Regions from separate parts of the Candidatus Thiosymbion oneisti genome, predicted to be linked through region 1. Evidence: predicted binding sites of a transcription regulator. Region 1 holds the regulator's gene; each other region holds the start of a gene.

The links. The regulator sigma-54, encoded in region 1, starts transcription at its own class of promoters, with help from an activator protein. The targets are predictions, from matches to a motif close to TGGCANGNTNCNTGCTT.
Positions count from the first base shown of each region.
Region 2: rsxA (electron transport complex subunit RsxA) is a predicted target of sigma-54. The motif match lies at 5,394-5,410, and genes of this name have one in related genera.
Region 3: nifE (nitrogenase iron-molybdenum cofactor biosynthesis protein NifE) is a predicted target of sigma-54. The motif match lies at 5,209-5,225, and genes of this name have one in related genera.
Region 4: glnA (glutamate--ammonia ligase) is a predicted target of sigma-54. The motif match lies at 2,480-2,496, and genes of this name have one in related genera.

Region 1 is NZ_SMSC01000018.1:9,028-16,309, forward strand. Features, by position in the region: gene E1958_RS11690 (HPr family phosphocarrier protein) at 1-184, opposite strand, end outside; gene rapZ (RNase adapter RapZ) at 181-1,047, opposite strand; gene E1958_RS11700 (PTS sugar transporter subunit IIA) at 1,166-1,636, opposite strand; gene hpf (ribosome hibernation-promoting factor, HPF/YfiA family) at 1,742-2,074, opposite strand; gene E1958_RS11710 (RNA polymerase factor sigma-54) at 2,342-3,811, opposite strand; gene ybgC (tol-pal system-associated acyl-CoA thioesterase) at 4,429-4,857, shown strand; gene tolQ (protein TolQ) at 4,847-5,521, shown strand; gene tolR (protein TolR) at 5,554-5,988, shown strand; gene tolA (cell envelope integrity protein TolA) at 6,203-7,186, shown strand.
Region 2 is NZ_SMSC01000012.1:28,477-35,758, reverse strand. Features, by position in the region: gene rsxG (electron transport complex subunit RsxG) at 1-627, opposite strand, end outside; gene E1958_RS08410 (RnfABCDGE type electron transport complex subunit D) at 624-1,721, opposite strand; gene rsxC (electron transport complex subunit RsxC) at 2,328-3,794, opposite strand; gene E1958_RS08400 (RnfABCDGE type electron transport complex subunit B) at 3,935-4,465, opposite strand; gene rsxA (electron transport complex subunit RsxA) at 4,759-5,340, opposite strand; gene E1958_RS08390 (AAA family ATPase) at 5,596-6,927, shown strand; gene E1958_RS08385 (hypothetical protein) at 6,924-7,282, shown strand, end outside.
Region 3 is NZ_SMSC01000012.1:40,828-48,109, forward strand. Features, by position in the region: gene E1958_RS08460 (hypothetical protein) at 1-134, opposite strand, end outside; gene nifV (homocitrate synthase) at 197-1,351, opposite strand; gene fdxB (ferredoxin III, nif-specific) at 1,575-1,892, opposite strand; gene nifE (nitrogenase iron-molybdenum cofactor biosynthesis protein NifE) at 2,313-5,174, opposite strand; gene E1958_RS08480 (AAA family ATPase) at 5,509-6,606, shown strand; gene E1958_RS08485 (HigA family addiction module antitoxin) at 6,931-7,282, opposite strand, start outside.
Region 4 is NZ_SMSC01000003.1:93,456-100,737, reverse strand. Features, by position in the region: gene E1958_RS02405 (hypothetical protein) at 1-163, opposite strand, end outside; gene E1958_RS02400 (hypothetical protein) at 167-865, opposite strand; gene glnA (glutamate--ammonia ligase) at 940-2,346, opposite strand; gene E1958_RS02390 (pentapeptide repeat-containing protein) at 3,084-5,510, opposite strand; gene E1958_RS02385 (cation diffusion facilitator family transporter) at 6,132-7,280, opposite strand.

The sequences.
Region 1 (7,282 bases):
TAACCACACTGCCCTGCGCCGCGGCCAGCATCATCACATTCATGATGCTCTTGCCGTTTACCTGCTGACCCTTCCATTCCAACCGGACCTGACTGGCGAAAGCGCCGGCACAGGTGACCAGCTTAGCGGCGGCGCGGGCGTGCAGCCCGAGCTTGTTCAGGATCTCGAGCTCCTTGCGGATCACAACAACTCCCGATGGCGGACCATGACCTTGCGTCCTTCAGCCTCGAAATGGCTTTTGAGCTGCTCGGCGATGTAGACGGAGCGGTGTTGACCGCCGGTACAGCCGACGGCGACGGTCAGATAGCTGCGCCCGTCCGCCTCGAAGCGGGGGATCCAGCGGTCGAAGAAGCGCGCCAGGTCGCCATGCATCGCGCTGACTTCCGGTAACTCTTCCAAGAAGTGGGTTACCGCGGGATCCAGACCGGTCAACGGGCGCAATTCCGGCTGCCAATGGGGATTGGGCAGACAGCGTACATCGAAGACGAAGTCCACGTCCTGGGGTATGCCGTGTTTGAAGCCGAAGGTTTGGAGCAGAATCGAGACCTTGGGCGAGGCACCGTCCCGAAGGCACTCGCGCACCAGATCCCGCAGCTGATGGACGTTGGTGTGGGTAGTGTCGATGCGCAGGTCGGAATCGCTCAGGATCGGTTCGAGCAGCTTGCGTTCGAGCTCGATTGCCTCGGCCAACGGACGCTCAGGGACAGTCAAGGGATGCTTGCGGCGGGTCTCGCTGAAGCGTTTGATCAGGGTGTCCGTCTGGGCCTCCAGGTAGAGGACGCGACGCTCGAAAGGTCCGTTGCAGACGAACTCCAGCAGCCTCGGCAGCCCATCCAGCTGCTGCTGCTGGTTACGGGCGTCGATACCGACGGCGGTTTGGGTGAAGGCGTCGCTGTCCGCCCTCGCCAGTCCTGCGACCAGTTCCTTGAGCAGAAACAGGGGGAGGTTGTCGATACAGTAATAACCGAGGTCTTCCAGCGTATGCAAGGCGATGCTTTTTCCCGACCCGGACAGTCCACTGACAATAATCAGCTTCTTTGCGTTCATCTCAGACTTACCGCCACTCCGCGCACGGGTCCTGTGGTTACGGGCTGTCCCGGCAGCCGGTGCGACTGAACCGCGGGTTGATTCGATCCATCAGGTCTTTGGAGGGGTTGGACTTGGGTCATTGATTCCGGAGATCCTGTTCCTGGCCTTCCAAGAGCGCAAGGATCTGCTCCGCCGAGGTAGCCCGGCGCAGGTCCTGGCGCAGCCGTGGATCCTTGAACATAGATGCCAACTGCGCGAGCAGCTGCAGGTGCAGCTCGGTGACCGACTCGGGTACCAACAACCCGAAGGCCAGATCGACCGGTCCGTTGTCGAGGGCGTCGAAGGCGACCCCCTTCCGGAGCTGGACGAAGGCACCGACGGCTTCGGTTACTTCCTGCATACGGGCGTGGGGTAGGGCAACCCCGTGACCGAGCCCGGTGCTGCCGAGACGTTCGCGCTCGCACAGACGCCCGAACACGCCTTCCGGACTTAAATCCGGGTCGATGCTGGCGAGAAGCATGCCGAGCCTCTCCAAGAGACGCTTTTTGCTGCTCAGCTCCAGGTCATTGCCGATGCGGTCGGCAACGATGAGGTGGGGAGGAAACATCGGATGCTGCTCCCGATGGGTAGGTGATGAAGTCGTTCGATAGACCTGTCGTAGCCGGGGATTGCGGACGACGAGGTGGGTCCAGGGGGTCCGCAGGCAAGGCATTTAGACCCGTTCCGGGTCCTGGTCGAGGGCTCTATGGCCGTTGCCCCGGTGATCGCGCCTCTTCTCTTTGTGCTTCAAGACCTGACGATTGAGCTTATCGATGAGCCCATCGATCGCTGCGTACATATCCTCGTGGACCGAGTCCGCGAAGACCTTGGCGCCGTTGACGTGCAATGTGGCCTCCGCCTTTTGGCGCAGCTTCTCCACACTGAGGATGACATGGATGTCGAGGACGTGGTCAAAGTGTCGCGCCAGGCGTTCGAACTTGGTCTCCACATAGCCCTTGAGGGAGTCCGTGACATTGACATGGTGACCCGTCAGGTTGATTTGCATCGTATGACTCCTGAAGTTTCCGAAGTAGCGCCAACCGGCTCCCGGCGGCGGACGTGAGAGCCTGTCTGGCATACGGCTGTTCTCCTGTGGAATCGAGGCGGTCGGTCAGATTTCCCGCTCGAGTTCGTTAAATAGACTTAAGCTTTCGCCTCAATCGAGCGCAAAATCTGCCTCGACCCCTCGCTACAAACGCGTAAGCCAGACCGGCTCTGAAATCTTTAATCCTCCGCAATCCCTTGCGCAGACTTCACGGCCTCGAGGCTCTCGTCAACCCGGACGTCTGCGCTCGTTCGAGGACGGAACCCCCATACCCTCCCGGTACTTGGCGACCGTCCGCCGCGCCACCCTGATGCCTTGTTCGGCCAGGACCGTCGCGATCTTGTTGTCGCTCAGCGGATGGTGTGGATCCTCCACGGCAACCAGCTTGCGGATGCAGGCGCGAACCGCCGTCGATGAACATTCACCGCCGGAGTCCGTGCTCAGGTGGCTCGAGAAAAAATACTTGAACTCGAACGTACCCCTGGGGGTACCCATGTACTTGTTGGTCGTCACCCGAGAGATGGTGGACTCGTGCAGCTCCAGTGCCTCGGCGACGTCACGCAGTACCATGGGCTTCATCGCCTCTTCGCCGTATTCGAGAAAGTCCCGTTGCAGTTCCACAATCTTGGAGGCCACTTTCAACACAGTATCGTTGCGGCTGGCCAGGCTGTTGATGAACCAGCGCGCCTCTTGCAGGTGGCTCTTGAGACACTGGTTGTCTTGGCTCCGGTCGGCGCGTCGGACCAGCTTGGCATAATCCGGATTCACTCTAAGTTTAGGTGCCGTTTCCGGATTCAGCTCGACGACCCAGGCAGTTTTCCGCTTCCGCACGATGACGTCAGGGACAAGGTACTGGGGCTCGAGGTCCGCAATCAAGGTCCCCGGCCGTGGGTGTAGAGAACGGATCAGATCGGTGATCTCGTCCATAGCTCGGGCGGACAGTCGCAACGCGCGCCGGATTTGCTCCATGTCGTTCTTCGCCAGGGCCTCGAAGTAGCGGTCGCAGACCTCGATGGCCGGACCGCGCATCCTGGTCCCTTCCGGGAGGTGGCGCAGCTGGATCAGCAGACACTCGCGCAGGTCGCGCGCCCCCACCCCGGGCGGGTCCAGGGACTGGACCCGATGGAGTATGATTTCGATCTCCTCCGGCGTCAGGTCCGCATCGTCAAAGGTGGCGAGGAGCTCCTCCGGCGTCGCGGTGAAATAACCATCCTCGTTGATGGCATCGACGATGGCGGTGGCGATGGCCAGACTCGCTGCATCCAACCGGCTCAGGTTGAGCTGCCAGTGCAGGTGGTCTCGGAGGGTCGGCGCCTTGCTGTGCCGAGCGAAGATATCGATCTCGTTGGTCGCTTGTGCCCTTGCCCCTCGGCTCGGCAGATCGCTGTCGTAATGATCGGTCCACTCCACATCGACCGGCAGCTCATCGGGGATCGGCATGCTCTCGGGTTGTATCTCCTGCTCCGAATCGGCAGCGACGCCTGCCGTCTCCAGGGTCGCGTCCATCGACCGGAGGTGACCGGATCCATTAAGGCACTCCACCTCCTCAGTATTCTCCAACATCAGGTTGGAATCCAAGGCCTCCTGTATCTCTTGCCGAAGATCCGAGGTCGACAGCTGCAGCAGGCGAATTGCCTGCTGCAATTGCGGGGTCATGGTCAGCTGCTGACCGAGCCGGAACTGAAGCGACTGCTTCATCGGGGATTCAGACCTAGCGAGGCTTCGCTTCAGACCATTGATGCGGAATCGCGGTTGACAAGAACCACGGATGAACACGAATGGACACGAATATTTCCACAGACCCGAAAGCCCCTCTCCCCAAGCCCCTCTCCCGCCGGGAGAGGGGTTGGGGAGAGGGGATCAAAACGGGGAATCCCTCCCTTTTGCGCAATGCACAGACTCGACTCATTGGTAAAGATGCCGGTTACTCTAAGGGAGTCTAATACCTTCTTTCAGAGGTCGTCTAAAAACCAGCCCATTGATTTTTCACGATGTAGCCTTGTCTTCTATCCGGCCGGATGGGTTGAAAGCTAACTCTACTACCCCATTTCGCATGATTTTGCTGTAGGGAACGCCCTCCGTGGCGTTCCGAACAGTTTGCGGAACGGCACGGAGGCCGTTCCCTACGAATATATCGATCAAAGCGTTGGTTCTTAGGCAATCTCTCAAAAAGGCAGCTTGAAAACTTCACGTGGTCCGCGTGGGATAAGCGACTCCACCCGCCTCAACCCTATAACACGACAGATCCCCTTGCAACGCGGAGGAGTCCAGATAAGATGCCCCTATCGGGTTTTTTCAAATTTTCCAGGTGTGCTGTGTCGAGTAACGAAGGCGAGCCGAGATTTTCCCTGCCGGTGCGGGTCTACTACGATGACACGGACGTCGGTGGTACGGTCTATTATGCCAACTTCCTTAGGTTCATGGAGCGAGCGCGCACCGAATGGCTACGCAGCCTGGACTTCGAGCTGGACGCACTGCGGCTGCGCGAGGGTCTGCTGTTCGTCGTGCGACACGCGGAAATCGCGTACCTACGCCCGGCAGTGTTCAACGACCTGCTGACGGTCACCGTCGACCTCCGTGCCGGCGGCAAGGCAAGCATGGATTTCGTGCAGGAGATACGCCGCACGGCAGACACCACCCTCTGCTGCCGGGGTCGGATAAAGGTTGCCTGTATAGACGAAAAGACTCTGCGTCCCACTCGCCTACCGGAACGGCTGCTGGCGGAGATCGTCGATGTATGCTGAGCTCTCCCTCCTTGACCTAGTACTCAACGCCAGCATCGTGGTGCAATTGGTGCTCGTGTCCCTGGTGCTAGCCTCGATCATCTCCTGGACCATGATCTTCGACCGCGCCCGGGTCCTGAAGCGGGCGCGGCAGACCACAGACGATTTCGAGCAACACTTCTGGTCCGGCGGCGACCTCGGCGCCCTCTACCGAGACCTGGAGCGGGACCCGCGGGGCGTGAGTGGGTCGGCCGCCATCTTCCGGGCCGGCTTCAAGGAGTACATGCGCCTGCGTAAGGGCGACAACGGGGATCTCATGGCCGTCCTCCAGGGCACCGAACGCTCCATGCGCGTCGCCCTGAGCCGCGAGATGGACTGCCTGGAGGTCAATCTGCCCTTCCTCGCTACCGTAGGCTCCACCAGCCCTTATGTGGGCCTGTTCGGCACCGTGTGGGGCATCATGCATGCATTCCATGCCCTAGGAAACGTCAAGCAGGCGACCCTGGCCCTGGTGGCGCCGGGCATCTCCGAGGCCCTGGTGGCAACCGCCATCGGGCTGTTCGCCGCCATCCCGGCGGTGGTCGCATACAACCGCTACGCCAACCAGGTGGAGCGGCTGAACAACCGCTACCAGGAATTCATGGAAGAGTTCTCGACTCTACTGCAACGCCAGGGGCGGGGCTGAAGGGACCTACGGGACGAATGGGAGCGCTCCGGATGCGAAGGTCGCGCCTGCACCGCCGGTTCATGTCCGAGATCAACGTCGTGCCCTACATCGACGTGATGTTGGTGTTGCTGGTGATCTTCATGGTGACCGCGCCCCTGATTACCCAGGGCGTCAAGGTCGACCTGCCTCAGGCAAACGCCGAGGTCATCTCCGAAGAGACCTCGGAGCCGGTCATCATCACCGTGGATCAGTTCGGGGACCTCTACCTGGATGTAGGGGAGGCCAAGCACCAGCCGATGGATCGAGAGACCCTACTGGCCCGGGTCAGTACGGTGCTCAAGCACAACCCCAGGGTACCCATCATGATTAGGGGCGACACCGCCGTGGACTATGGGCGCGTGGTGGAGGCCATGGTGCTGGCCCAGGCCGCGGGGGCTCCGAGCGTCGGTCTGATCACAACCCCGCTGGAACGCCTCGGGCCCTAGTGCAGCAGTACCGATAACATGGGAATCATTTTTTTGCCGCAAATGAACGCCAATGAACGCAAATCGGTCGCAAAGGATCACACGGTCTTTTCTGTCCACAGATTACGCAGATTCTCGCAGATTGTTTCGTTTTGCGTTTATTTGCGGACAAATCTTCCGTGGGGATCCTGCCGGCTCGCTGTTATCGGTAGTTGAGAGCACCTGTACTTAAGAGATGTGGCAAATCCTGCGCAGGAACCCGCGGGCCTTCGGGGCCGCCCTGTTGCTGCACCTGATCTTGGCGGCGTTTACCCTGGTGAGTGTGGACTGGTTGGCTACCTTCGATGAGGTACGGAGCGAGCCGCGGGTTGTACAAGCCACCATCGTCAGTACTGAGGCCGTAGAGGCGAAGGTCGCGGCCCAACATCAGACGGAGGCCAAGCGCAAGGCCGAAGAGGAGACACGACAACAGGCCGAAGCCGAACGTAAGGCCAAGGAAGCCGCTCAGCGCCGAGCGGAGGCCAAGCGTAAAGCCGAAGAGAAGGCCCGGCAACAGGCCGAAGCCGAACGTAAGGCCAAGGAAGCCGCTCAGCGCCGAGCGGAGGCCAAGCGTAAGGCCGAAGAGAAGACCCGGCAACAGGCCGAAGCCGAACGCAAGGCCAAGCAGGCCGCTCAGCGCCAAGCAGAGGCCAAGCGCAAGGCCGAGGAAAGGGCTCGACGACAGGCCGAAGCCGAACGCAAGGCCAAGCAAGCCGCTCAACGCCAAGCGGAGGCCAAGCGCAAGGCCGAAGAGGAGGCCCGGCAACGGGCCGAAGCCGAACGCAAGGCCAAGCAAGCCGCTCAGCGCCAAGCGGAGGCCAAACGCAAGGCCAAGGAGGAGGCCCAACGGGCGCGGGAGGCGGATCTGCTGGCAGCCTTGGAGGCGGAACAAGCAGCCGCCGGCGAGTTGGGCGTCTACACGAACGCGATCCGAGAGCGTATCCGCCGAAACTGGGTCCGTCAGCCGGGTATGGGGCGGGACCTCTCGTGCCTGGTAGAGGTCAGACTCATCCCGGGCGGAGAAGTGGTTCCCGCCGGTGTGCGGGTGATCCGCAGCAGCGGCAACCCGGCATTCGATCGCTCCGTGGTGACCGCTGTCTACAAGGCCTCTCCCCTACCCGTACCCTCCGGGCAGTTGTTCGGACAGTTCAGGAATCTGAGGTTGGACTTCAAGCCCTGATGGGGAGTTGCTGGTACAGCTGCGCACAAAAACCGGGAACAAAAACTACGAATCGCGCGAATCGGCGCGAAAGTTTTTTACATCGCACAGAGACAC
Region 2 (7,282 bases), on a different contig from region 1:
CATAACTCCGCCGACCAACAGGGTATCTCGGTGATCGCGAAAGAATCGCAGGCCGTCCTTGACGGCGCCGACGACCGCCCGGGGGGTGATGGTGGCGCCGCTGAATTGATCGAAGTCGCCGCCGTCCTTTTTCACCGCCCACCGCTCTGCGGGCGGGTTGCCCAGGGAGCGACCGTTGAAGCCGAGGGTCCAGTCGTCCCGCTGCACCTCAATCTTGTCCCCCAACCCCGGGGTCTCGGCATGTGCCAATACCCTGACGCCCAGGATCTCGCCCTGGGTATCGAGTCCTAGGATCAGCTCGATGGGGCCGGCGTAGCCCGATCTGCTGACACGGAAGGCGACTCCCGTTACCAGGCGGCCACGTCGGGCACGATAGACGGTAACCTCCTCGCCCGTTGCTCGGGTGAGGGTCAGGGGATGGGCGAGGAGGTCGTTGTCGTGCATCCCGGCCGGGATCACCTGACCGAGCGAAGTCAACAGGTCCTCTGCCCGGCGTTGCTCGATGGCGTCTCTGGTGGCGAGGTTCCCGATGACCAGAAGCACGGCGGCGAGCATGGCGGCCACGCCCAACAGACCGGCCTGGTAGGCGAGCGGTTTGGGGGCGCTCGGTGCGGCGAGGGTGCTCATCGGACCCGCTCCGCGTCGTCGCCGGGTTCCAACGGGGCCCCCTTGCGATCACGCCCGTAGATGCGGGGCCGCACCCAGTGGTCGATCAGCGGCGTACAGGCGTTCATCAACATGACCGCGAAGGCCACGCCTTCCGGATAACCGGACCAGGTGCGGATGATGAAGACCAACAGGCCGCAGCCGGCACCGAAGAGGAGCTGTCCCCGGACCGATAGGGGCGAGGTCACCAGATCGGTGGCGATGAAGAAGGCCCCCAACAGGGTGGCCCCTGAAACCAGGTGCAGGACGGGATCGGCGAAGCGGCTGGGATCGAGCAGGTGCAGCAGGCCCGCCGGCAGGGCGATGGCGCCCAGCATGGCGACCGGGATGTGCCAGGTGATGACGCGCATGGCGAGCAGAAACAGGCCGCCCAGGAGGATCAGCAGCGCCGAGGTCTCACCCAGACTGCCGGGGACGGTGCCGATCGTCCCGCTCAAGGCGCTGTAGTCAGCCGGCAGGCCCTGGGGCAGGCTCAGGCCCTGCCCGAGCTCGTTGCGGATATGTCCTAGAACAGAGGCACTGGTGACGGCGTCGAACCGGGCCTGGGATTCCGCGGCGCCGAAGGTGATGTCCAGGCCCGCCGCGAAATCGGGGGCCGCGGCCGAAAGGAGCGGGGTAGGGGCAACGAAGGTCGTCATCTCCAACGGAAACGAGATCAGCAAGGCCACCCGTGCCACCATGGCGGGGTTGAATAGGTTCTGGCCGATCCCGCCGAAGATCTGTTTGGCGACCACGATGGCGATCAGGCTGCCCACCAGGCCGATCCACCAGGGCGCCCAGGGCGGCAGCGTCAGGGCCAGCAGCCAACCGCTCAGCAACGCGGAGCCGTCCGTCAAAAAAGGCCGTACCGGCTTACCGGCGATCCGCAGACAGACGGCCTCGGCAATGACGGCCGCCGCGATCGTGACCAGGAACAGAAAGATGGCGGGCCAGCCGAACTGCCAGAGGCCGAATAGGGTCGCCGGCACCAGGGCCAGCATGACCAGGCCCATGGTCCGGGAGACGCTCGCGCCAGCGTGGGCATAAGGCCCGGCGACTAGATAATGGTCGCTCACGCCGCCGACTCCTCGCCGGCCGGCTCCACCGCGGCCTGTGCCCTAGTACCTAGTTTTGACCGATGTTGCAAGTTCATAGTATCTGCTGGCTCACACGCTTGGCTCACATGCTCCAGTGTGTGGAGTAGGGGGTGTTGACAGTCCGAAGGTCCGCGCAGCGGACCCTACGCTGACCAGCTGATTATGTGTCGGGTCCGCGGTGCGGACGGCTGGAATGTTGCGGCCATCTAGCCTGTGAAAACCATTGGTTAGTGCAGATAACAACCGGAAAGCGAACCACGGATGAACACCGATCGACACGGATGGAGACCAATCCGTGTCGATCCGTGTCTATCCGTGGTTCGAGATAGCGAGGATTAGATCGTTTGTTAATTGCGAACACCCCCTAGCAATATCGATCGAAACTAGGTACTAGTCCAGTGATGCCGAAGTACCGATAACATGGGAATCATTTTTTCCGCCAATGAACGCCAATAAACGCAAATCGGTTGCAAAAGATCAGATTCTTCTTTTATCCGCAGATTGCGCAGATTATTTCGTTTTTCATCTGCGGAAATCTGTGTAATCTGCGGATAGATTGAAACCACCGGCTTATTTTTCCCATACTCAATCTGTATTAGTCGCTTGCGATTTCTGGGTGGCCGCCGCGCGCTTGCGTTGCGCCATGGCCTCCCGTTTGGCGCGCTGGATCGCCGCCATCCGTTGCGCGCGCTGTTCGGCCAGGCGTTTGGTCTCGATCCGTTTCTGCTTGATCCGCCCGCGGGCGGCCAGCTCTCCCTTGGCGTAGTTGAAATACTGCACCAAGGGGATATGGGACGGGCAAACATAGGCACAGGAGCCGCAGCCGATACAGTCCATCAACCCCAAGTCCGCGACCCTCTCCAGGTCGCCGGTCCGGGCGTGGGCGGCCATCTCCAGGGGCAGCAGGCCACAGGGGCAGGCCCGCACACAACCGGCGCAGCGGATGCACGGCATGGTCGCGCGTCGCCTCGACTCCTCCGCGGTTAGGGCCAACAGGCCGTTGCTGCCCTTGACCGCCGGTACCCGCGTGCTCGGGAGGGGCTGTCCCATCATAGGGCCACCGCTGATCAGCCGGGCGGGCTCGACCTCGAATCCGCCGCAGTGATCGACGAGATATTGCAGCGGCGCGCCCAGGGGGACCCGTAGATTGCCGGGTCGGCGGATGGCACCGCCGCTAACCGTCATGACGCGCGACACCAGCGGGCGGCCGTAACGCAGGGCCTCGTGCACCGCGAAGGCCGTGGCCGGGTTGTGGACCACGACGCCCACGTCGGCAGTCAGTCCGCGCGCCGGGGTTTCATGGCCGATCAGGGTCTGTACCAGGTGCTTCTCCGAGCCCATGGGGTAGCGAGTCGGCAGATGGACGACCCGAATCCGGTCGTCGAGTCGCGCCGCCTGCTCCATCGCCGCCTGCGCGTCCGGCTTGTTGTTCTCGATGCCGATCAGGATGCGGGTAACGCCCAGGGCGTGGGCCATGATCCGAACCCCGTCGACCACCGCCGCGGCCTGCTCGCGCATCAGGCGGTCATCACAGGTGAGATAGGGCTCGCACTCCGCGCCGTTGATAACCAGGGTATGCAGCCGGTAACGCTCCCGTAGGTTGAGCTTGACCGCGGAGGGGAAGGTGGCGCCGCCCATGCCGACGATACCAGCGGCGGAGACCCGGGCGGCGATCTCCGCCGGGGCGAGGGCAAAGGGATCGGCGATCCCCTCGATGGCGTTGGACCACCGGTCCTCGCCATCCGGCTGCAACGAGATGGTGCGCACATTGAGCCCCGAGGCATGGTGCGCCGGGAAGCTCCCGATTCCCACGATACGACCGGAAGTCGGCGCGTGTACGGGGGCGGATAGCTGACCCTGGTTGGGGGCCAGGAGCTGCCCCTTGGCGACCTGCTCACCCCGGCGCACCGCCGGCGTCGCGGGTGCGCCGATGTGCTGTTGCAGGGGGATGTGCAGCAGCGGGGGCAAGGGTAGGTCCGCAATCGGCTCCGCGGCGGAAAGCAGCTTGCGGTCTTCCGGATGCACGCCGCCGCGGATCTTGAATAGCCTCATCTGGCTCGGAACCTCGGGTTGCGAACAGGAGCCGTAGGGTGGGCTGTGCCCACCAATATTGGGCTGTGCCCACCGGGTAGGTGCCGCATCGGTGGGCACAGTCCACCCTACCTTGGGTTGAGTTGCGGATAAGGCTTCTTTCAGCCGGCCAATGCTGGTTGCGGCCAATACCAGGTCTGGAGAGTGGCCTCGATGGGGCGCATCTCGATGCCCTCGGTGGGGCAGACCTCGAAGCACTTTTGGCAGCCGATGCAGGCGTCTGCAAATACCGCATGGATCATCTTGGGGCCGCCGAGGATGGCATCGGTCGGACAGCGCTTGAAGCACCTGGTGCAGCCGACACACAGCTGCTCATAGATGTGGGCGATGGTGGGTGCTTGGTCCGCGACGGCCGACAGATCGGCACTGGCGCCCAACAGCTGCGCCAACTCCTCCGCCAGGGCGCGGTCTACCGCCGGGCACAGGGTCACGGGGGCCTGGCCGTCCACCATCGCTTGAGCAGCCGCGCCGCAGCCGGGGAAGCCGCATTGGCCGCACTGGGAGCCCGGCAGCAGGGCCTCCACCTGCTCGACCAGCGGGTTGCCTTCCACCTTCAGGTAGCGGGCGGCGAGCCCGAGGAGCCACCCGAGGGTTACGCCCAGAAGGGTAAGACTGGCAATTGCGACAAGCATGCTTGAGTCCTCTCTGATAGGGATGATCTCAACTACCGATGGATCAAGAACCATCGGTGATGCCGAACCGAGGTTAAAATTGAGCATAGGAAAATTATCCGATAGCTTTAATCTATCCGCAGATTACGCAGATTCCCGCAGATTAAAAACGAAACAATCTGCGTGATCTGCGGATAGAAGAGATAATCTGATCTTTGGTCACCGATTTGTGTTGATTCGCGTTCATTGGCGGAAAAAACGGTTCCCATGTTATTTGTACTTCGGCACTGCTGGGTTATTCTCGGCAGCCGGTATTAGCCCCCGGCGATACCGGCAAAACCCATGAAGGCAAGGGACAAGAGCCCGGCGGTCACCAAGGCGATCGGGGTGCCGGCAAAGGTAGCGGGGACCTGCATCAGGGCCAGGCGCTCGCGCATCCCAGCAAACATCACCATGACCAGCGTAAAGCCTAGCGCGGACCCGAACCCGTAGGCGAGGCTTGCCAAAAAGCTGGATTCCTCCCGGCTATTCAGCAGAGCGACTCCCAGCACGGCACAGTTGGTCGTAATCAGGGGGAGAAAGATCCCGAGCACCTGATACAGGGTCGGTGAGAGCCGGCGTACCATCATCTCGGTGAATTGGACTACCGCGGCAATGACCAGGATAAAGGTCAGGATGCGTAAATAACCCAGATCCAGCGGACCGAGCAGAAAATACTCCAGCAGCCAACCGGCTACCGCGGCCAGGGTCAGCACAAAGGTCGTAGCCAGACCCATACCCAGCGCGGAGTCCAGCTTATTGGATACCCCCATGAAGGGACACAGCCCTAGGAACCTGACCAGGACCACGTTGTTCACCAGCGCGGTACCCAAAACAATCATCACATAGTCGCCCATGTCGGCCCGATCCCAACCGCGTGCGGTGGCTTGCCATTGCTTGTCATTAGCTATAGCAAATTGGATGCCAGGGTTATGGAGGCGGGCGCCCTTGCTGTCCTGCGGCGCGGCGTAGACGCACCCCGAACGGTCATCACAACGACCGATCCTGTGGATTAGGTCCGCAGCTGCTCGTCTGGTGACCGAAGCCCTTCGTGTCTCGTTCCATCCAAGTTTTGTAGGAAACGCCACAGAAGGGGTATAAGGTAGGTTTTCGTGTCTACCCGCACCAACGTCATGATCAGCAGCATTTCTTTCAAGCAATTTAAGAGCTACCAGGACGCCAGGCTCCCGCTGGCCCCCCTATCGCTGCTAATTGGCGCCAATGCCTCGGGCAAGAGCAATGCGGTGGAAGGGATGCGCTTCCTGTCCTGGTTCGCGGAGGGACGCCGGCTGGACGATCTCACGCGCGCCGTGCAGGCGGGGGATCGACAAGTGCGAGGTACGGTCTGGGATTTGGTCTACCAGGCAGATGATGGCACCGACAAGCCCGATGACACCTTTGGATTCGATTGCGCCGTATCGTCTGGGGATAAGTTTCAGATTCGCCTGCAAGTGACTAGGGAAGGTATGCGCGTGATTTCCGAGTCCATGAAAGAACTTGATGAACGTGTCCCATTGTATGAGGTCGTTTCTCCGGGCACACAGTCCTACCCTGTGGTGTGGGTGCGCTACAACAATTTCGCCCGTGGTGGGAAAAAGCCCCAAATCTCTTGCAGTGACCAACAGGGGATTTTCACTCAGTTAGACACCCCGGCTCGATTCAGCACCAAGAAGGCACAAGAGCGGATTCCACAAGTAGTCCGTAGGTTTCGCCGATCCCTTGAGCGGATTCTGTTTCTCGACCCAAGTCCGCGTGCGATGAGGCAGTACAGCTTCATCGTCGAGAAGCGCCTCGAAGGCGATGGATCGAATCTATCGAGTGTGTTGTACGACCTGTGCGAAGCAAGAGGCCAAAAAGGGCAGGTCCTCGACTTTATTCGGTCGTTGCCGGAGCAGGATATCCGCGACATCGGTTTTCTGGAGACGCCGCGTCAGGAGGTGATGCTTACCCTCACCGAATCCTTTGCGGATCGGGCAAAGATATGGGACGCCGGAATTCTATCCGATGGAACCCTGCGCATACTCGCTGTGGCCGCCGCGCTCTTGTCCGCCCCCGAGGGGTCCCTAGTCATCGTCGAGGAGGTCGATAACGGTGTGCATCCGAGTCGGGTCGGAACCCTGTTAGAGAAGATCCGGAACCTTGCCCGTGAGCGCAAGGTGCGTGTGTTGGTGACCACGCACAATCCGGCCTTGTTGGATACCCTGCCTGCCGAAGCCATCCCGGATGTGGTGTGCTGTTATCGTGACCCGGACGTGGGAGACAGTAGGCTGGTCCGGCTCGAAGACCTGGAGGCCTACCCGGAGTTGATCGCCGAAGGCCCCCTCGGTCAGCTTATGACCACAGGTATTCTCGATCGCTATCTGAAAGATCGCACCAGCGCGGAACAGCGGCGTGCCCAAGCCATGGAGTGGATCAAGACGCTCAGGGGAGGGGAGACGGCTTGACCATCTGCATCCTGGACACTTCGGTCTTCTGCAACCTCCTCGATGTGCCCGCCTTCAACCAAGACAGGGAAGACACACTGTCCAAGCTGGAGGACTATCTGGAGGAGGGGTATACGCTGCTATTACCCCTTGCGGCCATCTACGAAACAGGCAACCACATCGCCCATGTTGCGAATGGTAGGGCGCGTCGTGAGGCTGCTAAGCGGTTTGTTGGTGAGGTCGCGCAGGCCATTGCAGGCCAAGTTCCGTGGAGGCCCACACCGTTTCCCGACAGGAGACTGTTAACGGCTTGGCTCGCGGAGTTCCCGGATTGCGCGATGCGTAAAGTCGGGCTCGCGGACCTTTCGATTATCAG
Region 3 (7,282 bases), on a different contig from region 1:
TAGGCCTGCAACAGGCTGTGCTCCGCCGCTGCCTCGCCGTATTGTAGTGCCGCTTGTGCGAGCAGCTGCTTGACCTGCTGACTCAGCGGCTGTTCGAAATAGAGCGCCTCGCCATCGAAATCCAGTAGATCCATAATCTGTGCCTATTGCGGCAAAAAGTCCATTTTTCGTCGGTCCAAGGCAAAGCCTCGCTAGGTTAATGGCAGTGGGCTACCTGGGGGTGATTGATTTCCGCGAGGAAGCGTTGCAGGTCGAGGAGGTGGGGGGTGCGCTTGGTCCCGGTGACGAAGCGGCGGACCAGGGACAGCACTTGCTCGGCCTGCTCCGGCTCCAGCTCCAAGTCCAGCAGCTCTGCATAGACCCGGCGCACGGCCCCCTTGCCCGAATGCTTGCCCAACACTAGGCGGTGTTTGCGACCCAGCTCGGCCGGGTCGATGCCCTGGTAGTTGCGGGGATCCTTGAGCAGGCCGTCCACGTGGATCCCGGCCTCGTGGGTGAAGGCACCGCCCCCGACCAGGCTCTTGTGCCAGGCGACCGGTCGGCCCGAGGCGGTGGCAACCAAGCGTGACAGCTCGTCGAAGCCCGAGAGGTTTACGCCAGAGGCCACTCCGTGCAGGTGTTTCAGACCCATCACCACTTCTTCCAGGGCGGCGTTTCCGGCCCGTTCTCCGAGGCCGTGGACCGTGGTGTTCACATGGGTAGCGCCGCCGCGCACCGCCGCCAGGGTGTTGGCCGTGGCGAGCCCCAGGTCGTCGTGGGCGTGCATCTCGATCTCGAGATCGCAGGCTCCGGCCAGGTCGCGGATACGGGCGCAGGTGGAAAAGGGGTCCAGCAGGCCGATGGTGTCCGCGAACCGAAACCGCTGGGCACCCGCCTCCTGGGCCGTCGCAGCCACCTGCCGGAGAAATCCGGGGTCCGACCGGGATGCATCCTCGGCACCGACACAGACGGCTAGCCCCAATTCCCGGGCCGCCGGTACCAGGCGCCGGATCTGTTCCAGAGCCCAGGGCCGGTCCCTGCCGAGCTTGCGGCTGAGGTGCTGATCCGACACCGGCAGCGAGAGGTCGACCAGATCGACCCCGAGGTCACGGCACTGGTCGATGTCCCCGGACGACATCCGCGCCCAGACCATCAAGCGGGCCGAAAGTCCCAGCTCCACGAGCGCGCGAATACCCGCGCGCTCGTCCGCGCCCATCGCGGGGATGCCTATCTCCAGCTCGGGAACGCCGCGACCGGCTAGGCCACGGGCGATGGCGAGCTTCTCGGCGAGTGAGAAGGCCACGCCGGCCGACTGCTCACCATCCCGGAGGGTGGTGTCGTTGATGGTGACTTGTGCGGATTTGTGCTGCATTACTGCGGAACCGCCGAGGCCCTGATTGAGTATGGGAAAAAAGAGTCGATCGCTTCAATCTATCCGCAGATTACGCAGATTCTCGCAGATTAAAAACGAAACAATCTGTGAGAATCTGCGTAATCTGCGGATAGAAAAGACAATCTGATCTTTTGCGACCACTTTGCGTTTATTCGCGTTCATTTGCGGCAAAAAACGATTCCATGTTATCGGCACTGCCGTACTAGGCGGCGACCGGTTGGGGCGCGTGACTGAGACATTTCTTCGGGCACACCCGGGAGCAGGCCTGGCAGCCGATACAGTCCATGGGGTCCTTCAAACCCATGACCATACTGGTATCGTCGGAGAAGTCGTCGTAGTCGTCATCGTCGCCTGCATCCAAATCCAAATCGAGGTCGTCCCGATCCAGGAGCTCGAAGACGTCCCGGGGACACACCTTAAAGCAGCGTCCGCAGCCGATGCAGTTGGCCTGGTTAAGATCGGTAATGAAGGCAGGGATCCATTCCGCCCCGCCGTGGGTGACACCGGTTATGGTATTCATGGCTGTTCCACTCCTAACGAGGCATCGCCTCAGACCGACGAGGCGTGAACAACTCAAGGGAGCTGTCATCTCGACCGAAGGGAATTGTCATCCCGAGCGTAGCGAGGGATCTTCTTAGCTTGCAGAAGCTCCCGGCGCACAAGATCCCTCCTCCGTCGGGACAAGGATTTCTCGCTGCGCTCGAAATGACAACCGGAATTTTTTATGCAGCGCACAAACTTGACTCATTTGTAAAGACTCGGGTCCCTCAAGGGATCCTAGGGGGCGTTCTCAATTGAGCTGAATCCTCATGAAAATCAAGCACATCAGGCCCATGCAGCAGCGGCTACGAGTTTCCGAGGCACTCCGCGGCGCGGAGCTTCCGCGTTCCCACGCGGCGCGTGGGAACGAGAGACCCTCTGTTTTAATTGAGAACACCCCCTAGGCCGCTTCCTTTGCGACGGCTTCCAAGTTGCAGGTCACCTGTGTGTCCCCTTCCCTCCACCCCTTCTCCGATTTTGGGGACAGGCGCGAGTGATAGGGGCGGATTTCACCCCTCTCCAGGGACAGCAGGATATTGGCCAGATCGAACAGGGTCCGGCGGGTCCCCGGGTAGCCGATCCAGAGGCGCTGATAGCCGCCCACCTGGTCGTAGAGTGGAAAGCCGGCGCGCAGCAGGGGCAAACCTGAACGCTCCGCCGTGGGAGCGGCGTGGGAGTTGCCGATCAGTACCTCGGCACCGCGTTCGCGGGCGGTGCGCTCGAGGTCTTCCAGGTCCCCAATCTCGACCTTAGTGGTACGGACTCGCTCCAGGGCGGGCGTATTGGTGGGGGCTACGGCGGCGACCGTTTCCGCCCCCAGGGAGGCCAACAGGTCGCTGAAGCCGACCAACAGGTCCGCGTCGGCGGCTAGGGCGAAGCGGGATCTACCGAGCATGAAATGGGTGTCCAGCATGGCGTCTTGGAGCTGGCTGCGTTGGCGCTCGACCTGTGCCGGCACGGGTGTGGCGGAGATCCGTGCCAGCTCGGTCACGAGGGCGTCCACGGCCGCGAGCCCCATCAAGTGGGGGAAGCGGGCGTCCGGCACGCCGGTGCGCTCGGCCAGCAGATCCGCAGCGGCGTCCAGGGAGGCACCGACCACGAGCGTCGCCGCTGAATCACCCAGGACCGCCAGGTCCGCTACCTGGGCGCCGCCCATCGTCAAGGGGCTGAAATCCTGCTCGGTCAGGTGGCCGTCCAGGGAATCGGACAGGTCCGGCAGCACAATCGGGTGCAGACCGAAGCGCTCGATCAGGTCCTTGAGGTACTCCAGGTCGCCGGGGGTCAAGTGGGCACCCACCAGCAGGTTGACCTGGCGCGGGCGTCGCCCCGGCCGGGTCCCGGCAGCATCCGCCCGGGGGACCAGCTGCCCGATGACGGCCGCGACCGCCAGGGCATAGCCGGATTCCAGGGAGCCGGTGAAATCCGGCGTCGCCACCGGCACCACCGGGATGGCGTCGAGCTGGGGATACTGGTCCCGGAACATGCGCACGGCCATGCGGATGTCGGTGCCCTGGGTCTCCACAAGTCCCGTGGTGGGTACGCCGATGAGCTCTGGGGCATGTTTCTGGCACAGGGTCTTGAGTCCCTCCACCAGGTTCTCGTTCGCACCCATCACGGCGCTGCCCTGGTCCATGGCAGTGGTCTGGAGGGGGATGGGCTCGCGGAAATGGCGCACGAAGAAGACTTTGCCGAAGGCCGCGCAGCCCTGGGAGCCGTGCAGCATGGGGATGCAACGGCGGAAGCCGAGGAAGGCCAGGGCGGCCCCAATGGTGGGACTCGCCTTCAGCGGGTTGACGGACAGGGCCTTTCTGCGCTTGACGATCTCGGCCCTGGGGGCGTCCTGAACGGGGTGCGGCGCCGTTGCGACCCCATGCTCTGGTGCGGACCCTCGAGCCCAGGGCGCTGGCTGGCGGATCGCCGCCCATACCGGGCTCTCGATGGTCAGGCACAGCTGGCGGGCCAATTCCAGCATGCCGGTGTATCCCGCATAGCCGAAGTCGCGCTCCTGGTTGACGTCTAAGAAGGGGAGGCGCGCCTTAAGCGCCGTGTACATGTTGCGTCCGCCGGCAATCAGTACGTCAACCTGGTGCTCACGCACGATCTCGAGCAGGACGCGGGGATTGCCGTCCTCGATCATCATCGCGTCCCGCCCCATGAGTGCCTGGATGCGGGCCTTGTCGTCCCCCGTGGACTTCTTGGTCCCGGTGGCGACGACCTCCATTCCCAGGTCCTGCAGCGCAGCCACGATGGACCAGGACTTCACGCCCCCCGTATAGAGCAGCGCCTTGCGTCCGGCAAGTCGCTCCCGCCAGGGGACGAGCTCGTCGTCGATGCGGGCCTCCTCACGGGCGATCAGCCGCTCGGTGCGCTTGGTCAGATCCGGGTCGCCGATCAGACGGGCGAAATCCCGCAGGGCTTGGGAGACGTCCTTAACCCCATAGAAGCTGCCCTCGAACCAGGGGGTGCCGAAGGCCGCCTCCAGCTTGCGCGCCACATTGAGCATGGCCTTGGAGCAGACCATCATATTGACCTCCGAGCGATGCATGGTCTGCACCTCCCGAAAGCGGGCATCGCCTGACAATGCGCATAGCACCCGCAGCCCCAGCTCGTCGAGCAGGGGCAGCACATGCCAGAGCTCGCCGGCGATGTTGTACTCACCCACCAGGGCTACGTCGTGGACCTTGAAGCCCGGCCGTTCGCTACCCGCCGGCAGTGGGTCCGGCTCCCGGCCGCCGCACACATACTTGACCATGGTGTCCCCGGCGATGCGGTTGCCCAGGTTCTTGGTGCCGTAGAAGCCGGCGCCGTCCACGGGCACCACCGGCGTACCCCAGCGGCCTTGCGCCTCCTTGCACACCGCTTCCAGGTCATCACCGATCAGGGCCGGGACGCAGGTGTTGTAGACGAAGACCGCCGCCGGGTGGTAGCTGTCGATGGCCTGTCGGATGGCGTGTAGAAGCCGCTGCTCGCTCCGCCCCATGACCACGTCCTGCTCGGTCAGGTCCGTGGTCATGCCGATCCGGTACAGCGAGGGTCCGGAGGATCGGGTCCCCCGGTTGTCCCAGGAGTTACCGGCGCAGGCGATAGAGCCGTGGACGATATGGGCTACATCGGCGATGGGCAGCAAGGCGATCTGAGCGCCATCGAAGGCACACCCGCCGGCGGTGGCCCCCGGCTTTGGCTTGGCGCAGCCGGACTTTCCCGGCTTAGGGTGGGTGCGGGCCGGCTCGTCGAGCAGTATGGCGATGTCTTTCCGCTTCATGGAGGCCCCTCGGCTGCATGCTTCGGGGGCATTCATGCAGGGCCCGTGCCAACCGCTAGCCGATTGATTTCTCAGGATAAGAAAGGGCAAGGAAATGTAGCCTTTGTACCAAAGGGACCCGAAACTGTGGTTAGTGTAGGGAATCCACGTCCTCGACCACACCTTAATCTCGTACCCAAAATCCCATCTATTTTTCAAAGAATGATAAAAAATCACAAAATTATGTTATTTTTTGTCTATCAAGACCAAAAAATACGTGGACCCGGGTATGCTGCACCACTATAGATTCCGCAACTTTTTCTCGTTCCCAGACGAGACCACAGTTGATTTTCGTATGCCGAAGACGCTGCGAGGTCCGGGCGTTACCGATGGCCGGTTGTCGAAAGTAATGGCTATCGTTGGTGCCAACGGTAGTGGTAAGACGAATCTGATCAAACCGTTAGCGTTCGCTCACTGGTTTATCAGCAGCTCGTTTCAGGCACCTCCGGGTGGAGGCATCCCATTCGAGACGCATTTCTTTTCCGCAGACCAGCGCGGCTCGTTCGAGGTCGAGCTCGCGCTTGCAGGTGAGCTGTGGCGGTATGCCCTGGAACTGACTCCCGAGCGCGTCCTGCATGAATCCCTGCGCCGCAAGACAAATCGGTATTTCAGCTACGTGTTCGAGCGTGATTGGCGAAACGGCATTTATGTCGTCAAGCAGCAGGGCTTCGGTATGGCCCCTGCGGAGGCAAAGAAGGTGCGGCAGAATGCTTCACTCATCTCCACCGCCGCGCAATACGGTGTGCAGCTTGCCAGCACTATGGTCAAGCTGTCGGTCTTTTCGAACGTCGTCTGGGCCGGCCGCGAACACGATTTTCATCGCATCATCAATGCAACCAATGTCTTCCGCGAGCAGGCTCCACTGTGGGAGCAGGCGGTGTCTCTATTACGGGAGTGGGATTTCGGACTGTCCGATGTCGTGATCGAAGAAACGTCGTTCACGAACCCGGGTAGCGCCGAGATAACTAAGTACCACATGCCTTTCGGCATGCATAAGGTAGATGACCGGGAGGCCAAGAGAATGTTTACGCTCGAATCGAGCGGCACTCAGGGGGCCTATGTTCTACTCTCATACCTGCTGCCCGTGCTGGCTAGGGGTGGCGTGGCGGTCATCGACGAGCTCGAGGCGGATCTGCACCCACACATGCTCTCACCGATCATGGATCTGTTTCTGAGTCCGAGCACCAATCCGCGTGACGCACAGATCATCTTCACTTGCCATGCAGCCGAGGTCTTGAACCTGTTGCAAAAGCCGCAGGTCATGCTGGTAGAGAAGGATGAGCGGGGCCGTAGCGAGGCCTGGCGCCTCGATTCCATGAAGGGGGTACGCAAGGACGACAATCTCTACGCGAAGTACATGGCCGGCGCTTACGGTGCGGTGCCGCGGGTCTGAGTCGTGACGAGAGGCCGCGGTAAACAGGTCCGGAAGGTTCGCCAGGCACAAACAACCGTGTTGATTGTGGGAGAATCAGCGTAGCACGCAACTTAGGACACTGAAGCGTTCGATCGATTTGCTACGTAGTCCTGCATAAGCCCGTGTAGGGCGGGAAAGCGCAGCGCATACCTGTTTTACGACCCCCGTCACTGGTTCGGACCGTTGGGGAGAAATCACAGCTCGTGCTCCTCGAAGCGGGTGCATTCTTCGGAAGGCCAAACAAAATGGGTGTCCTTTTTTTGTCCTAAATTGTCCTTTTTTTGCGTTTTTGAAAACAGGGTACTATGCAGTGCGACCTAGCGGTTCCAACTTGTCAATCTCAACGGCCTTGTCGCTTCGCATGGCATGCCAGAGGTCCCAGTCCTGCTGGAGCCCAAGCCAAAAGTCCGCTGACATTCCCAACACGCGGGCCAATCGCAATGCCGTGTCTGGTGTCACCGCGCGTTTTCCACGAATGATTTCGTTCAGCCGGGGGAATGAAACCCCCAAGCGAATCGCAAGGGCGGACTGACTGATCCCCAGTGGCTTCAGGAATTCCTCCGACAGCATCTCTCCGGGATGTGTTGGGGGCCTCTCACTAGGCAACCGCCTCGCCACAGGCCCCTGTCCGCGATTTTGCCTCATGGTCGTCTTG
Region 4 (7,282 bases), on a different contig from region 1:
CATGTACCCATTGGGCGGACGACTTGGTTGCTTCCCAAGCCCGTTCGCGCGCCGCAGGATCCGTCGCCAGGGCATAGCCACCCTGTGCCAGCGACTTGAGACCTTCCCAGGTGCCGGCGGCGGCACCGGTAAATCCGTCCGCCAGGCCATTCCAGAATCCCATGGATCATACCCTCCTTCCAAAATCCAGGGCGATGCGCAGACGCAGCAGCTCCAGCCGCATGTCCGGCGAGCAGCGGGGGTCCAGGACGTCCGCGATCCAGGGATGCCGAGCCTCGACGGTCAGCTCCGGTCCGTACAGGGCGCGGGCTACCGCCAGTACGAGCGGACCGTCTTGCAGCTCGGCAAATCCGAGTGACCCGGCAAGGTTAAAGGCGGCTTCGGCCTTTGGGCGCGCATCCTCGGGTGTGGCCTGGTCCCAGAGAACCAGAGGGAGTGCCGCGGCTGTGCGCTCGATCAGGGGTAACGGGTCCATGTCGGGTGCCGTATAGAGAAAGAGCTCGATACGAGCCGCTTCCGCCTTGCGCCAGGCAATATGGGGAGCCCGATCCACCAGGCTCAGGATGCGGTTGTCGGCCGTGTCGGCACCCCGCTCCAGCGCCTCTCGGATGAAATGATTATGGTCGAAGTTGGGCGCCACCGTCTGCAACAGATCGGCAAACAGGGCGAGGCTGTTTTTCCAGGTAGCTCCCCACTTGCGGCCCCGAGCGATCATGTGGCCTACGATCATCCGGCGCTGAGCTTCCGGAAACCTCGGCAGGACAGCAAGGTTTCTGCGGCAAAGGTATTCAGCCAATTCGTCGACAAAACGCCTCTCGGCATTTTTATCTAAGGTTTCAAGCTGCTCTCGACGAATTATCAGCATTTGGCACCTGTCCAACAGGTAACGAAAAACGCCCTTTGCAGGGCGTATCTAAGGGATTCGAGGAGGCAGCCCGATCACAGACTGTAGTACATATCGAACTCGAGCGGGTGGGTGGTCATGCGCAGCGTGGTGACCTCTTCCATCTTCAGCTCGATATAGCCATCGATGAGATCATCGCTGAACACCCCGCCGGCGGTGAGGAAGTCCCGATCCTGGTCCAACGCATCCAGGGCCTGGTCCAACGCATAGCAGACCTGGGCGATGCCCTTCTCCTCCTCAGGCGGTAGGTCGTAGAGGTCCTTGTCCATGGGATCGCCGGGGTGGATCTTGTTCAGAATCCCATCCAGACCGGCCATCATCATGGCGGAGAAGGAGAGGTAGGGGTTGCCGGTGGAATCCGGGAACCGGACCTCGATGCGCCGGGCCTTGGGGTTGGCGACATGGGGGATACGGACCGCGGCCGAGCGGTTACGTGCCGAGTAGGCCAACATGACCGGGGCCTCGAAGCCGGGTACCAGACGCTTATAGGAGTTGGTCGAGGCGTTGGTGAAGGCATTGAGGGTGCGGGCATGCTTGATGATGCCGCCGATGTAGTAGAGCGCCGTCTCGGAGAGGCCACCGTACTTGTCGCCCGAGAAGATGTTCTGTCCGTCCTTGCCCAGGGATTGGTGCACATGCATCCCATTACCATTGTCGCCCACCAGGGGCTTGGGCATGAAAGTAGCGGTCTTGCCGTAGGCATGGGCCACGTTCCAGACCACATACTTTAAGATCTGATTCCAGTCCGCACGTTTGACCAGGGTAGCGAATTTGGTGCCGATCTCGCATTGACCGGCGGTGGCGACCTCGTGGTGGTGGACCTCGGTGGTCACGCCCATCTCTTCCATGGCCAGACACATGGCGGAGCGTATGTCATTCAGAGAATCCACCGGCGGGACGGGGAAATAGCCGCCCTTGGTGCCCGGGCGGTGACCGATGTTCCCATCCTCATAGACCCGCTCCGAGTTCCACTCGGCCTCCTCGGAGTCGACCTTGTAGAAGGCGCCGCTCATGTCGGCGCCCCAACGCACGTCATCCAGTACGAAGAATTCGGGCTCCGGGCCGAAATAGGCGGCGTCGGCGACCCCGGTGGATTTGAGGTAGGCCTCGGCGCGCTTAGCCAGGGAGCGCGGGTCACGCTCATAGCCCTGCATGGTGGAAGGCTCGAGGATATCGCAGCGGATGATCAGCTGGCTTTCCTCGGAGAAGGGGTCCAGGGTCTCGGTGCCGACCTCCGGCATCAGCACCATATCCGACTCCTGAATACCCTTCCAGCCGGCAATCGATGAGCCGTCGAACATCTTGCCGTCCGTGAAGAAATCCTCGTCGATAACGCCGGCCGGCAGGGTAACATGCTGTTCCTTACCGCGGGTATCGGTAAAGCGAAGATCGACGAACTTCACTTCCTCTTGTTTGATCTTCTCTAACACACTGGATGACATGCACTTATCTCCGCTGGTTGCTGTTTCAGGGGCACTCGGATTCTAAAGTGCCCGCCTGGGGTAAGAATCCCCCATCATATTCGGTTCGAGATTCCCTTGAAAGGTGCGAGCACTCGCCTTGTCGGGTGTCTGTATGCAATGATCGTGCCAGAACGCCCGTGCCGGCAGGGGAATTTTTACCCCCCAGAGGCGCGCCGGGCATGCGCAAGCTGGATTTTCCCATAGGAAAACACAGCTCAAACCCGGTGTTCCTTGCGCCCGCGGTGGTAGAGGTAAAAGAGAAACCTACGCGGGCTTTGGCTTCCAGCTCATCCATGCGGTTCGCGGTCGGGATTAGGGGCTGTTGACATAATTGTCGTGCCGACCGCTAATCGGACAAGATTAACAGGATGACTCAGGATTAACAGGATTATTTTGTGAATAAGCAATTATAACATCCTGTTAATCCTGTACCATTAGGAGGCAAGCCCGGAGATTAGGGCTCAATGCCATTAAGTTAAGCGGTAGTGGTTAATATCTAAGTTGTAACATGACCAACGGCACTGGCCGCTATACCCCCTCTCCCGCCGGGAGAGGGGCTTTGAGGCTTAACTTAATGGTATTGGATTAGGGCTCACCCCTTATTAAATGTCAACACGCCCTAGTGTAATCCTGCTGCGGCATACCGCGCTCACCACATCCTACACTCCCGCCCTCATCACTCATCACTCATCACTCATCATTCATCACTACGTGGGCTACGACCCTGTTTTAGACAGCTTCTCGAGCACCTCGGCCAGGACGGGACAAGCCCCGGATTCGGCCTTGTCCCGGAGGGCCTGTTCCAATACTGGATCAGGCTCTTTCGACCCAAATACTATAACAGGCTCGTTCACCCAACCATCCCCTCTGGCATACCGCCACATCCTTTCAGCGATGTAGCGGTTGTTGCAGGCGAGTCCGGCACGATAATCCGCGCGTTCCCGCTCGAACACGGCCTTATCCGGCGGCGCTGGCCAGCACTTGAACGGACCCTGTTGATCGTGCATGACGTCGGGTTTCTCAGGCGGTGAGATCGTCGTCGGTTGCACAGGCAGGTCGAAGGCGACGGACCAGAAGCGCTCGATGGCCCGCTCGACCCCTTCCCGCCTCCACTGAGACCAGTGTTCACTTGCCTGCTCCAGCTTGGCCTCCAGTTTCTCGATCTCCGAGAACACGGAGGACAGCCCTTCCCAGTCGTCACGCGGCAAACTCAAATCCCGCAAGTCGGCGAGTGAGAGCTCCGCGTCTTGGAACTCGGTTCCATAGACCACCGCCTCCCGGAGATTCGCGCCCTGTAGGTCCGCATACTGGAGATCCGCGATCTGGAGCTGCGCCCCCCTGAGAACCGCGCCCTGGAGCTGCGCCCCCCTGAGATCCGCGATCTGGAGCTGCGCCCCCCTGAGATCCGCGCCCTGGAGCTGCGCCCCGGAGAGATCCGTGCCCTGGAGCTGCGCCCCGGAGAGATCCGTGCCCTGGAGCTGGGCCTCCCAGAGCTTTGCGCCCTGTAGGCCCGCATACTGGAGATCCGCGATCTGGAGCTGCGCCCTTGTGAGATCCGCGCCCTGGAGCTTTGCCCACTGGAGAAACGCGATCTGGAGCTGCGCCCTTGTGAGATCCGCGCCCTGTAGATCCGCATGTTGGAGAACCGCGCCCTGGAGCTGCGCCCACCGGAGATCCGCGCCCTCGAGCTGCGCCCTTGTGAGATCCGCGCTCTGGAGCTGCGCCCAGGAGAGATCCGCGATCTGGAGCTGCGCCCCGGAGAGAACCGCGCCCTGGAGCTGCGCCTCCCAGAGAACCGCGCCCTGGAGCTGCGCCCTTGTGAGATCCGCGATCTGGAGCTGCGCCTCTTCGAGATCCGCGCCCTGAAGCTGCGCCTCCTGGAGTTTCGCGTCCTTAAGGTTTGCGTCCTCCAGTTGGGCATGCCGGAGGTCTGTGTGCTTTTTCACGCTATCTCGATCAATCGGACGCATGTCCGCGCCTTGGAGCCGGGTACCCTGGAGCTTTGCGTATTGTAGATTTGCACCCCGAAGGTCGGCGTCCCACAGTCTGCTCTTGTAGAAATCGGCATAGCGCAGATCCCGTTCGCGTAGATCCAGTGCCTCGCCGTCCTTTATCCAGACCTTCGCCTCCGCTTCTTCCGCTTTGGTATCTTCCCCACAGGCGAAACACTCACGGGCACTGGCTAAGAGCTCGACCGGGGGATTTTTGCGCATCAGCGTCCGTTCGCGCAGCTCCAGATTGCGATGGATCCAGGGCAGTCCCGGCTGGTTCTCAGCCAACTCTTCTTCCTTGTCCTTGGCCCCCCATTTCTCGGCCAACCATTCTTCGGTGTCGCCGACGTGCGGAACCAACAGAATCCAGGCGCCGAATGTCAGGATCGCAGACACCAAGGCTCCCAAGCTCGTGGACACCCAGACTCCCCATCTGGATCGAGATTGGGACCACCAATCTCGCCAACGCCCGGAACGGGAGGACAGGCGCGGCCACAAGATCCAGAGCAGCAGCAGATCGAGGGTGAGTACCAGTTGGTGATTGAAGGTGATCCATGCGCTGTGATAGGGCAGGAACTTATATTGGACAGCTGCCAGCAGGAGAATGGGGGTCATCAGAATGGTGACGACCACCGCTACTCCGAATACCCAGCGGATCAGTCGCGGATGCTGGCTACCGACGATCCGGTGGCTGAAGATGAGCGGAAAGAGCAGCCCGCGCTGGATGCGCGCCGACTCCGACGGCAGGGACCCGAGTACATGATCGAGGTCGAACAGCTTGCGGGACAGCAGATAGAACTGGCTGAGCAGATGGGCGTGGAAGATCAGTACCAGCCAGGGAACGACCACATAAAATCCCACCAGGGGCAGCTCCACACCGAGCAGGGGCAGGTCGGCGCCGGTCCCCTTCAGGAGCTGCTCGTCGTCGGTGGAGAAGACGATGACCGCCACATAGAAGGCGAACAGGAGGAATTTGAAATAGAGCCCGCGCACATGGCGCGCGGATTCGTCCGCCGCGGTACGCAGGAGCGGGAGCTTGCCTTCCTGGAGGGACCAAGGATTTTCGGCTTGGTCTCGGTTGCGAGGCATTTCATCGATCTCCGAATGCTTGTCGTGGTCGGTCAGGATGCGGAAGGGAAAACGACGAATCACGCGAATCCGCACGAATCAATACGCGAAGATTCGCGTGATTCGTGGTTTTTTTCTACGTCCACCACCGCGGGTGCAGGGAATCCTGAGTTTGAGCCGTTTTTTCCTAGGCTCTTTATGGATTCCGGACTGCTTTGCCTTGGCCGCAGCATCATGTCGTTTTTCGCTGGCGAATCGTTTGCTGCCTTCACCACCCCCTTCGTTACCCTGCGGTCTTGCCGGGAGTGTAGGATGCGGTGAGCGCGGTATGTCGTAGCAGGATTACATCAATCCCCACCGCGAACCGCATCAATGGACGCCCGCGGCGAACCGCATCAATGAGCCGGAAGCCAAAGATGCGGTTCGCGCCGGTCGCTCCCGCGCCCGGCGCTCACCACATCCTACGGGTCCATACCAGGGGTGGAGGAGAGATCAGTCTGGAATCCATAAAGAGCCTTTTCCTATAGGAAAAACCAGCTTAATCTGTGGAAATCTGCGGATTAAACAGGAAGGGTTATCGGTTGCACAAATCCGATTCGTGTGGATTCGTGTGATTCGTGGTTTTCCCTTCGCGGTTCAAAAGGAATCAGGAAAGAATGCACTGTCATAGCTCGTCCGGATAGATGACGCACTGAAACGGTGCAGTTATCCGAAGTAGACAAAGACCTGATTGAAGACCGGATCCGCCGCGAGTGCCGACTGTAACCGGTCCCGGACAGCCTCCGCACGGGAGCATTCTCCGGCGCAGACAGCAAGCGGAAAGTACACTTCTACGTCGATGCGTCCATTGAGATAGTGCAGGATGGTCCGCCGGCAGCTTGTGGCCTCGGGTACTCCTTCCCAAAGCCGCTCAAGCCGGGTCAGGGCTTCGGCGCGCGTGGGCAACACCACCGAGAGCGGCTCCGTTGCGTCGTCCTCCGGATCGATATGGACCGTAACATCGGTAATCTCGTCGATTTGTGATTTGAGCCGGTCCTCTACCAAGAGCGCGATCAGGTGGCCCTCTGAGACGCTCAACCGGGGATCGACCAGGATATGGACGTCTACCGAGGCCTGCCAGCCGTGCCTTCTCGTTCGCAGCATATGGATATTTCTTACACCGCCGACAGAGTCGATGGTTTTCTCGATCGCGGCGAGGCGCTCCGCTTCCAACCCGGTATCCACCAGCTCCCGGATCGACCGGTGGCCGAGCTCCCAGGCAATATGGGCGATCATCACGGCGATGACGACCGCCGCAATGGCATCCAGGTAAGGTAAACCCATCAGGGTACCAACGAGGCCCACCAGAACCACGACCGAGGAAACGGCATCGGAGCGGTGATGCCAGGCATTGGCACGTAACATATCCGAGCGAACACGGCGCGCGTAACCGAGCGTCCACCAGTAGAGCCACTCCTTGACCAGGATAGACACCAGGACTGCGGCCAGCGCCAACGGCTGTGGCCGCAAGAGTTCGGCGGGAGCAAACAGGCGATTACCGGCGTCCCAGCCGATGCCGACGGCAACCATCAGTAAAAAGACACCCAGCACCAGGGTCGCCAGGGTCTCATAGCGTCCATGCCCGTAAGGATGCTCTTGGTCCGGGGCCCGGGCGGCGTGACGCCCTGCATACCAGACCAACACATCGGATAGCAGATCGGAGAGGGAATGGATACCGTCCGCAACCAGGGCCTGGGAATGCCACAGCACCCCCGCGCCGACTTTGATCACCGCCAGGCCCAGGTTGACCAGGCCGCCGACCACCGCGGTCTTCGCAACGGCTTCGGCACGTTGTCCTTGTGGTTCTCCAAACAAGG